3 regions of the Tessaracoccus flavus genome follow, and region 2 is predicted to be linked to each of the others. Evidence: predicted binding sites of a transcription regulator. Region 2 holds the regulator's gene; each other region holds the start of a gene.
What was found. Region 2 encodes LexA, which represses DNA repair genes until DNA is damaged. Its sites were predicted from a motif close to TCGAACANNTGTTCGA; they were not measured.
Positions count from the first base shown of each region.

Region 1 (3,274 bases), 220 kb from region 2:
CCGACGCGGCGCGGCTATGCACGGCCGCCCGGACTCCTCGTCGATCCAGAGACGCCATCGGTCTTCGCGCCGTCGGGCCCGGTCCGGTTCGACAAGGGCGTGATGGTGCGGGCACAGGAGCGCCAGATTGGAGAGCGCCGTTTCACCGCCGTCGATCCACGGCACGACGTGATGGGCGTCGCATCCCGTGTCTGGGATGTCGCAGTTGGGGAAGACGCAGCCCCGATCCCGGAGGCTCAGGGCCCGTCTGATGGCGGGGGTCACGAGTCGGCGCGACCGTCCGACATCCAGGATTTCCGACCGCGCCCCCAATACCACCGGAACCAGGTCTGCGTCGCAGCAGAGGCGCCGGAGCTCACCCGCGCTCAGTTTGTCGCCGGAAGGCAGAATCCCTGCGCCATCGGCTCGCGATTGGAGCGCATCAAGGCTTACCGTCACCACGAGCCTCGGCCGATCCCCGACAGTGGTGGGAGTGTCGCGCACGTGCCGGCTCAGTTCCACCAACGCATCGGCCCGGCGCTGGGCGGGGGTACGGCGGGCGTCCACCCCACGCTGCTCGCGGAACTCAGCGGGGCCTGCCCCTGCGTCACGGAGATCCCGCTCCCTGTTCCGTGCGGCTCTGCGGTCGCGTTCCACGAAAGCCTCGATGCTGCGGATGAACGGAGTTGCCTCCGCTTCGGGCAGCGATCCGCGAAACCACACTGACCCATCACCGTCGTCGCCGTACTGGAACGACCGGCGCGCGACGGCTCGCGCGCGGCGTGCCTCTGTGGCGTTGGCTTCGGCCGACTGGTCGGGAATCAACTCGGGCGCTACCTCTGCCAGCACAGCGGGAGCGAGTCTGCCCAGTTGCCTCGGGGTGTGGGAACCAGCCTTCGTCACCAGGATCTCTTCGGCCCTCTTTCGCGCGAGCGGAGTCAGACCGTCGGGCAACTCGGCCATGGCGCGGCTGATCGCCGCGGCGTGCCGATCGGAGATGTCACCTGCCAGAGCGGCGTCACGAGCGGCTTCATGCTTGTTGACGGCCGAGGCGTGGAACACCTGGCTGGCGGCCTCCTTGTTGTCCCTGTGTTCGTCGAGCGCGATCAGAGAGGTGATAGGCGTGCCGGTGGCGGGGAGGGCCGCGTTCGCCTGGTCCACCTCATCGATGAGCACATGGCTGAGGGTGGCCATCCTCTCCACCACTCGACGCGCCAGCCGCATGAGATGCACCCGCTCCTCACAAGACAGCGTTTGGCGCTGGGTGTGGTCGACGGACGACAGCAACTGATCGGCCGCTTCCAGGACCGCCAGGGTGCTGCGTCGGGTGTCATTCATGGAACGATTCTAACCGAACACCTGTTCCATACATACGTTCTAATGTATCCGTTATCTAATCGTTACCTTGAGGGTTGCGTGATGCGTGCGCCGCGCATGGGGCCCGATGTGCCAACCGGCGCAGAACTCGCTAAGCTAAGCGAGTTGCCTCAGGGCAACGGCGGGCTGTAGCGCAGCTTGGTAGCGCACTTGACTGGGGGTCAAGGGGTCGCAGGTTCAAATCCTGTCAGCCCGACAAGGTGTTTGTCCTTGTCAGATGGACATTGAGTTGTCTGTAGGGACGCCGTGCATGACTCAGCGTTGGGCCGGCGGCTCAACAAGTCAAATCGACCGAAGGAGAGCTTCTCCCGGTCTCTCTGGAACGGTCTGCAATCGAACAACTGGTGAGGTGAGCGTGAAAGCGAGGGGGCGTGAGATCATTCTTGCTCTGGCCTCGATCTCGCTGGGGCTCTTGGCTCTCGCATTGTCCACGACATTCACCTGCTCGGAAGTGTCGTGCGGTCCAACCTTGGACCCCTTTGCCCTCTTCTTCGCTGTTGTAGCTTTCATCGTCGCGGGGCTGCTTCTCTTCGGGAGGCGACGCCGCTGACCGAGTGGTGGCACCGTGACGGTTGCCGTGGACGGTTCGTCACGGCGCCGCACACACAGCAGCCGTGAATGAACCAGTCACCGCGGCCCCGCCCCCAGCTGTCATCGCGTTCGAACGCGTCGGTGTCACAAAGGAACGTTGCAACCTGAACCACACCCACCAGCGGGTAGTAGTTTCGCAGCACCCCGACGCATAAAGTGCCTTGTCAGACCATCAATTGGTTGGGCAGGGCCCTTTCGCATGCCAGAGGGCGTTCAGCCGCCCAGCGGGTATGCGTGGCGTGCTCGGCCTGCACGGCGAGGGCCGCCAGGCCCGCACCCAGACATGAGAAGAGTCTGGAACTCCAAGAACGTGAGCGTGCGGGGCGCGGGTCGCCGCCTGCGCCCCAGTGCGCCTCCGCATCACCCAAGGAGCGACTGCAGCTCAGGTCAACTTTGGTATTGGGGTAGAACTAACTCCTTGACGAACCGAGACCCCTACGTAAGTTTCACAGCACAACCAATTGTGGTCGTCGCCACGCGAACCGCGTCCCAGTCCCAATGGTGGGGCCAAGGGTCCGTCGCGAGCGGGGGAGGAGGTGCGCAGACCCATAGCTCGATGGCCAGCGGGCATCACCGAGCGCAACGGGGCGCTCACGCCGTTCGGCCAGTCACTCCCGGACATCAACCCATTCCGCCTCGAAAGGCATCACCATGAGAAAACTCATCGCGTGCGCCATCGGCATTCTGATGGCATTCAGCTTCGCAGCACCTGGCAACGCCATGCCGGTTGCGAGCGGCAACAACGTACACACCTTCCAGGCCGGGGCCTTTGAGGCCCACGACGGCTGGTACTCCGGCGAGATCCTCGTCGGGTGGCACGGCAACGGCAACAACACCACCGACCTCACGTTCACGGGCAACACGGGTGACGTCGTCGCCACCCCCTTCACCGTGGAGAGCAACAAGCAGCGGGAAGGCGCCGTGGGCGTCGAGATCGAGATGACGGCAGAGGAGCAGGAAGTCGTCTTCACCCTCACCAGAGTGAACGGCAAGAGCCTCACCACCACTGTCGAGGTACCCGCGCTCTACGCGGACACCGTGACGACCCATGCTCTGCGCACTGCGATCAACCCCGGCTACTACTATTCGGGGGCCCTCATCGACGCGGGCATCACCATGACCGCCGGTTCCGTGGACAAGGACTCCTTCCTCGCCAAGGCACGCGTCACCGAATACAACGGCGACGTGCAAGGTGGGTTCGGCAACTTCGGCTGGGACCCCGAGAAGTCGGACTATGCGCTCGGCGATGGCTGGGCGATGTGGAACGTCGTTGACGCCTACGTGTCCGACGCCGACGGAAACAGGGTGGAGAAGGGCCAGTACGTGA
Region 1 covers NZ_CP019605.1:1,310,059-1,313,332, reverse strand. The annotation lists gene RPIT_RS06025 (HNH endonuclease signature motif containing protein) at 1-1,317, opposite strand, end outside; tRNA gene RPIT_RS06020 (tRNA-Pro) at 1,479-1,552, shown strand; gene RPIT_RS06010 (carboxylesterase family protein) at 2,599-3,274, shown strand, end outside.
Region 1: a site for LexA is predicted at 1,331-1,346, ahead of RPIT_RS06025 (HNH endonuclease signature motif containing protein). Genes of this name have one in related genera too.

Region 2 (3,274 bases):
TGGATCAGGTCGACGTGCTCCGGGAGGCCCTCGACGAGTCGGAGTTGACCCGGATCCTGTCAGCCTCAGCGCCACTGCCGTTCGCCGCGGCCCAGCTGCGTGACGTCACCCGCCGCGTCGTGAGTGCGCTGGGGAAGGTGACCGACGATGCCGAGCGGACACAGGCGGCGGCCGCGGTGAAGGAGATCTTCGACGTGGCCGACCGCATCGCGAAGCTCTCGGACAAGGACGTGGTGTGGGTGACCTCGTCCGACATCCTGGGCAGAGCTGCATACGTGGCCCCGCTCGATGTGGCGCACCTGCTGCGCGACGAGGTCTTCTCCACCACCACCACGGTGTTGACTTCGGCGACGCTGAGCCTCGGGGGGACCTTCGAGCCCGCCGCAGGTGCCGTGGGATTGGCCGCTGCGAACAGGGTCGGCCTCGAGGAGGAGTCGGATAATCCTCTGGCCTGGCGGGGGCTGGACGTCGGCTCGCCCTTCGACTACCGGCGCCAGGGGATCCTCTACGTGGCGCGTCGGCTACCGCCGCCGGGCAGGGACGGGCTGAGCGAGGAGACGCTGGCGGAGATCGCGCAGCTGGTGTGGGCCGCTGAGGGCCGGACGCTCGGGCTCTTCGCCTCGCGGCGGGCGGCGGATCAAGCGGCGGAGTACTGCCGTCGGGAGCTACCGGACTTCACGATCCTCGCGCAGGGCGACGCGCAGCTGTCGGAGCTGACCCGCACCTTCACCGCGGACCCGGCGACCTCGCTGTTCGGCACCATGTCTCTCTGGCAGGGCGTCGACGTGCCGGGGGAGACGTGCCAGTTGGTCATCATCGACAAGATCCCGTTTCCGCGGCCCGACGACCCCCTCATGCAGGCGCGGAAGAAGGCCGTCGACGACGCGGGCGGTAACGGCTTCATGTCGGTGGCCGCGACCCACGCAGCGCTCCTCCTCGCGCAGGGGACCGGGCGGCTCATCCGCCGCTCGGAGGACCGCGGCGTGGTCGCGGTGTTGGACCCGCGCCTCGCGACGGCCCGCTACGGCTCGTTCCTCAAGGCCTCGCTGCCGGGATTCTGGCTGACGACGGACGGCGACGTCGCGGTCCAGGCCCTCCGGAGGCTCCGCGGAGACTAGAGCTTGCGGATGACGGCCACGACCTTGCCCATGACGTGGGCGTGGGTGCCGTCGATCGGCGAGTACCTCTCGTTGTGGGGGAGCAGCCACACCTGGCCGTCCTTCTTCCGAAGCGTCTTGACCGTGGCCTCGTCGTCGAGCAGCGCGGCGACGATGTCGCCATTGACCGCATCGTCCTGGCGCCGAACGACGACCCAGTCTCCGTCGCAGATGGCGGCCTCGACCATCGAGTCACCCTTGACCTCCAACATGAAGACCTGGCCGTCGCCCACAAGCTGACGGGGGAGCGCGAACACGTCTTCGATGTGCTGTTCGGCCAGGATGGGCCCGCCTGCGGCGATCCGACCCACCAGTGGCGCCGCCACCGCGTTGGGCTTGTTGTCGTAGGTCTGCGCAGAGTCGAAGCCCTCACCCTCACCCGGCAGCTTCACGACGAGCGCCCTGGGGCGGTTGGGGTCGCGGCGGATGAAGCCCTTCCCCTCGAGCACCTTGAGCTGGTAGGTCACGCTCGAGGTGGACGCGAGGTTGGCGCGCTGGGCGATCTCACGGATGCTCGGGGGGTAGCCGACCTCCTCGATGGACTGGCGCAGCACGTGGAGGATCGCCAATTGGCGGGTGGTGAGACCGTGATTGCCCGCTGGCGCGTCAGGGAGTGCGGCGATCTCGGCGTACTCGGCATCGACGGACGCGTTGGTGGGCCTGCCTCGACGGGGGCGCTTCTTCTCTTCAGCCATGCGTCAAGCCTAGCCCAGGGCAGGCACAGGTGTTCGAAAAGAAACGCACGTGTCGCCGACGAAATCGTCGGGCGATCGAAAAATGTCAGAGCTGCCGGATGCAATGGGCGCACAACACGAAAAACGTTGACATCGAACGGGTGTATGAATTCATTCGCCTCTATGGCATAGTTCTATACGAACACCCGTTCTAGCAGAGAGGGGTCACAATGGCCATCACCAGCGCAGTTCGCTTCGAGATCGTCGAGAAGGGCGCCCGCAGGGTCGTCACCGCCGCTCCTCCCGCGCGCCCGGATCTGCACCTCCCTGAGGCGCACCCGGCCAGGCCCGTTGCGCCCGGACGGAGTCAGCGCGCCGCTTCGTGCGCGGTCGAGCGCCCGTCCGCCCGCCCCTCCGCCTGGCTTGCCGTCAAGGTGGCAGCTGTGGCCGCCCTGGCTATTCTCGGGACGGCCGTCTCCGGCCAGTCGCTCGTGCTGGCCGAGCCCAACCCCGCGGCAGAGTATGTCGCCGGCCATCCGGCCTGGGTGCACGTCACCGCGCCGTAGGACGCGGCACAAGTCGGGCGTGTCGGTCTTGCGCGCGGGGCAGTGGCGAGCCTAGTCTCTTCTCTACATCTAGTAGTTACAGGGATGTCACTCCACAACAAGTTGTGTTTTACGGGTTGTGTTTTGAGGAGTGACATGGCACCGTTGCTCTCCCAGTGAGATTCGCGAAAGGTCGACGACCATGCATTGCCCGTTCTGCCGTCACGGCGACACCAAGGTGTCGGATTCCCGTGCCACGGAGGACGGGTCCGCCATCCGCCGACGTCGGCTCTGCCCGGTGTGCGAACGGAAGTTCACCACCGTCGAGCAGATCGTGCTGACCGTGGTCAAGCGTTCGGGCGTCGTCGAGGCGTTCAGCCGCGACAAGGTGGTGCGCGGGGTGTCCAAGGCCTGCAAGGGTCGGCCGGTGACCGCCGCCCAGCTCGCAGCACTCGCCCAGCGGGTGGAGGAGTCGTTGCGGGCCTCGGGCCAGGCGGAGATCCCGGCCGAGAGCATCGGCGTGGCCATCCTCGGTCCCCTGGAAGAGCTGGATTCGGTGGCCTACCTCCGGTTCGCCAGCGTGTACAAGAACTACGACTCGGTCGACGATTTCCAGAAGGAGATCGATGCGCTGCGGCTCAGCGCGGCCGAGAGGATGGCTGCACCGCACGGGCTGAAGATGCCCGTCGGGTCGGCCCAAGAGCCACTCATCAACTGACCAGCACCACAGCAGCAGCACCTATCAGAGGGGATCTATTATGACCGCCACCGCCACGCGCACCTCGCGTCGCAAGGCCACCGACCAGCCGGAGGGCAAGGGGCTCGTCATCGAGCGTGTGTTCACCAAGGAGGGTGTCCACCCGTACGACGAGGTCGAGTGGGACCGTCGTGACGTCGT
Region 2 covers NZ_CP019605.1:1,527,643-1,530,916, reverse strand. The annotation lists gene RPIT_RS06980 (ATP-dependent DNA helicase) at 1-1,118, shown strand, start outside; gene lexA (transcriptional repressor LexA) at 1,115-1,852, opposite strand; gene RPIT_RS06970 (hypothetical protein) at 2,062-2,397, shown strand; gene nrdR (transcriptional regulator NrdR) at 2,579-3,094, shown strand; gene RPIT_RS06960 (vitamin B12-dependent ribonucleotide reductase) at 3,135-3,274, shown strand, end outside.

Region 3 (3,274 bases), 900 kb from region 2:
AGCAGCACCGTTGGCGTGCCGGTGTCGAGGACGGCCTCGACGAGGGCGGCCTGCGCGCCGGGCAGGCGCAGGTCCACAACGTCGCACCCCTCTCCGGAGGTGCCGTGGCCGAACATCCCGGCCTTGTCCCCCACGGCGACGATTGCCACCTCAGCAGCCTTCGCGGCCTCGACGGCGGCGGCGATCCCCGAGGTGTCGGGGTCGAGGATGGGCACACCCGCCTCGACGGCCACCTCGGCGTCGGCGAACTCCGCGCGGACGGCGTCGGCGAGCGTGACCATGTCGAGGCCGGTGCTCATGTCGGGATGGCGCTGCATGACGTGGTTGGGGAATGAGTAGCAGCCCAGGAACGTCAACGCGTCGGAGGCGATGGGGCCGACCAGCGCGATCTTCTCGGCTCGCAGCGGAAGCAGTTCCTGCTCGTTCGCCAGGAGGACGATGGATTCCTCCGCGACCCGGCGGGCGATGTCCCGGTTGCGGGGGCTGTCGAGGTCGGTGGCCGCACCGGCCGTCTGCGGATCCCAGTCCGGATCCAGCAGCCCGAGCTTCGCCTTCTGCAGCAGAACCCGCCGCGTGGCCTCGCGCAGCTCGGCCTCGCTGAGCAAGCCCCTGTCGATGGCCTCGGCCAGGTGCCCGAAGGCGCCGGTCTCGGGCAGCTCGACATCCATGCCGGCGCGCAGGCTGAGCGCGCCCGCCTCGGTGAGATCGTCGACGACGCGGTGCATGCCCTGCAGGAAGCTCACAGACCAGTAGTCGGACACGACGGTTCCGGTGAAGCCCCAACGCTCGCGCAGCACGTGGGTGAGGAGGTGACGGCTCGCTGCGGCCGGGACACCGTCGAGGTCCGAATAGGAGTTCATGACGCTGGCGACTCCCCCCTCCCGCACGGCCATCTCGAACGGCGGGAGAAGGATGTCTTCAAGTTCGCGCGTCCCGATGCTGACCGGCGCGTGGTTGCGCCCTGCCCGGGAGGCCGAGTAGCCGACGAAGTGCTTGAGCGTGGCGTCGACGCCGGCGCCCTGGAGCCCGCGGACATAGGCGGCGCCCAACGAGCCGACCAGAAGCGGGTCCTCGCCGATGGTCTCCTCCACGCGGCCCCAGCGGTAGTCGCGCACCACGTCGAGGAGCGGGGACAGGCCCTGGTGCACGCCGAGCGCAGCCATGTCCTGCCCGATAGCGGCCGCCATCTCCTCGATGAGATCCGGGTCGAAGGTGGCGCCCCAGGCAATCGCGGCCGGGTAGACGGTGGCCCCCCATGCGGTCAGCCCGGTCAGGCACTCCTCGTGCGCGATGGCGGGGATGCCGAATCGGGAGCGCTCGACCACCTGCGCCTGGAAGCGCGCGAGGTTCGCCACTCCCTCCTCGACGGCCACCGGCGCACTGCCGAAGACGCGGGTCAGGTGGCCGAGCCCATCCCGGCTGACCTCTTCGAACTCCCCGCTCGACATGACGGATTCCATGGGCGCGACCTCGCCGCCACCCTCCTTGCGCTCCTTGGGCCGGGGCCAGAACGCGCCGAGCTGACCCGCCATCTCGGCTGTGGTCATCTCGTCGAGCAGTGCCTCCACGCGCTCGTCGAAGGGTCGGTCGGTCTGCTCCCAGAGGTTCATGTCAGCTCCATCGCCGTTGATCTGATGTGTCGCGTCCCTCGACGCGGTGGTTACGAAAACGTTATCGAAAACGTTTGACAACCACGATTCCAGAGTACATCATTAGTCTCACGGCACAATCAAATGCTGCAAAGTCAAAGTTGACTAGGAGGAACCACGATGAAGAAGGCCCTCATCGGAACGGCTATCGCCGCTCTGATCCTTACAGGATGTGGCGGCGGTACCACAGATACCCCCACCACAGGAGCCGAGACCCCGGCCACCGGCGGCGAGACCACGTCTGCCACCGAAGCACAGGAGCCGGTGACCCTGAGCTTCTGGCACAACGCCACCACCGGGCCCGGCAAGGCCTACTGGGAGGAAACCACGGCCGCGTTCTCCGAGGAGCACCCGAACGTCTCCTGGGAGATCCAGGTCATCCAGAACGAAGACATGGACGGGCGCCTCCAGACCGCGCTCAACGCCGGCGACGCGCCGGACCTGTTCATGGCCCGCGGCGGTGGCAAGCTCGCCGACATGGTGGCGGCCAACCAGATCATGGACGTCACGGACAAGCTCTCCGAGGAGACCAAGGCTGCCTACGGCGAGGGTGTCGTCAACACGTTCAACGTCGACGGCAAGATCTACGGTCTGCCCACGTCGCTGCTGCCCGGCGGCATCTTCTACAGCAAGGATCTGTTCGAGCAGGCCGGGATCGAAGGCACCCCGGAGACGATCGACGAACTGAACGACGCAGTCGCCAAGCTCAAGGAAGCGGGCATCTCGCCCATCGCGCTTGGCGGCAAGGACGCCTGGCCTGCAGCGCACTGGTACTACTTCTTCGTGCTGCGTCAGTGCAGCCAGGAGACCATCGAGGGCGCCGCTGCCCAGGACTTCAGCGACCCGTGCTGGCTCGAGGCCGGCCAGAACCTGAAGGAATTCGCCGACACCGAGCCCTTCAACCAGGGCTTCCTGACGACGTCCGCCCAGCAGGGCGCCGGTAGCTCCGCAGGCCTGTTGGCCAACAAGCAGGCCGCCATGGAACTCATGGGTGCCTGGAACCCCGGCGTCATCGCATCGCTCACCCCCGACGAGCAGCCGCTGCCCGACCTCGGCTGGTTCCCGTTCCCCGCCATCGAAGGCGGCGAGGGTGACCCGACCGCGATGATGGGTGGCGCTGACGGCTACTCCTGCCACATCGACGCTCCTGAGGTCTGCGCAGACTTCATGAACTTCTACGCGGAGAAGGAGCAGCAGGAGGGTTACGCAGAGGCGTTCAACACGTTGCCTGCAAATGCGGAAGCTGCTGAGGCTGTCAGCGATCCCGCCCTGCAGGACATCCTCGGCGCCTACTCGGACGCCGCCTACATGACCGTCTGGCTCGACACGATGCTCGGCCAGAACGTCGGAAACGCCCTCAACGCAGGCGTCGTCAACATGCTCGCCGGCCAGGGCACCCCCGAGGACATCGTCTCCTCGGTGGAGTCCGCAGCCGCCAAGGGCTGACACGGAGGCTGGTCGTGACTGACCCCACTACTGCTCGGGCCGGCGCCATCACGGCGTCGGCCCGAGCCGGTCGGCCCCGTGTAGGACGGGCGGATTGGCTGAAGCGCGGGGAGATCATTCTCCTCGCCGGGCCAGCGATCGTGATGTTCTCAGGCTTCGTCATCTTCCCCGTGTTCATG
Region 3 covers NZ_CP019605.1:2,428,287-2,431,560, forward strand. The annotation lists gene RPIT_RS11290 (beta-glucosidase) at 1-1,610, opposite strand, end outside; gene RPIT_RS11295 (extracellular solute-binding protein) at 1,770-3,095, shown strand; gene RPIT_RS11300 (carbohydrate ABC transporter permease) at 3,110-3,274, shown strand, end outside.
Region 3: a site for LexA is predicted at 1,663-1,678, ahead of RPIT_RS11290 (beta-glucosidase). Genes of this name have one in related genera too.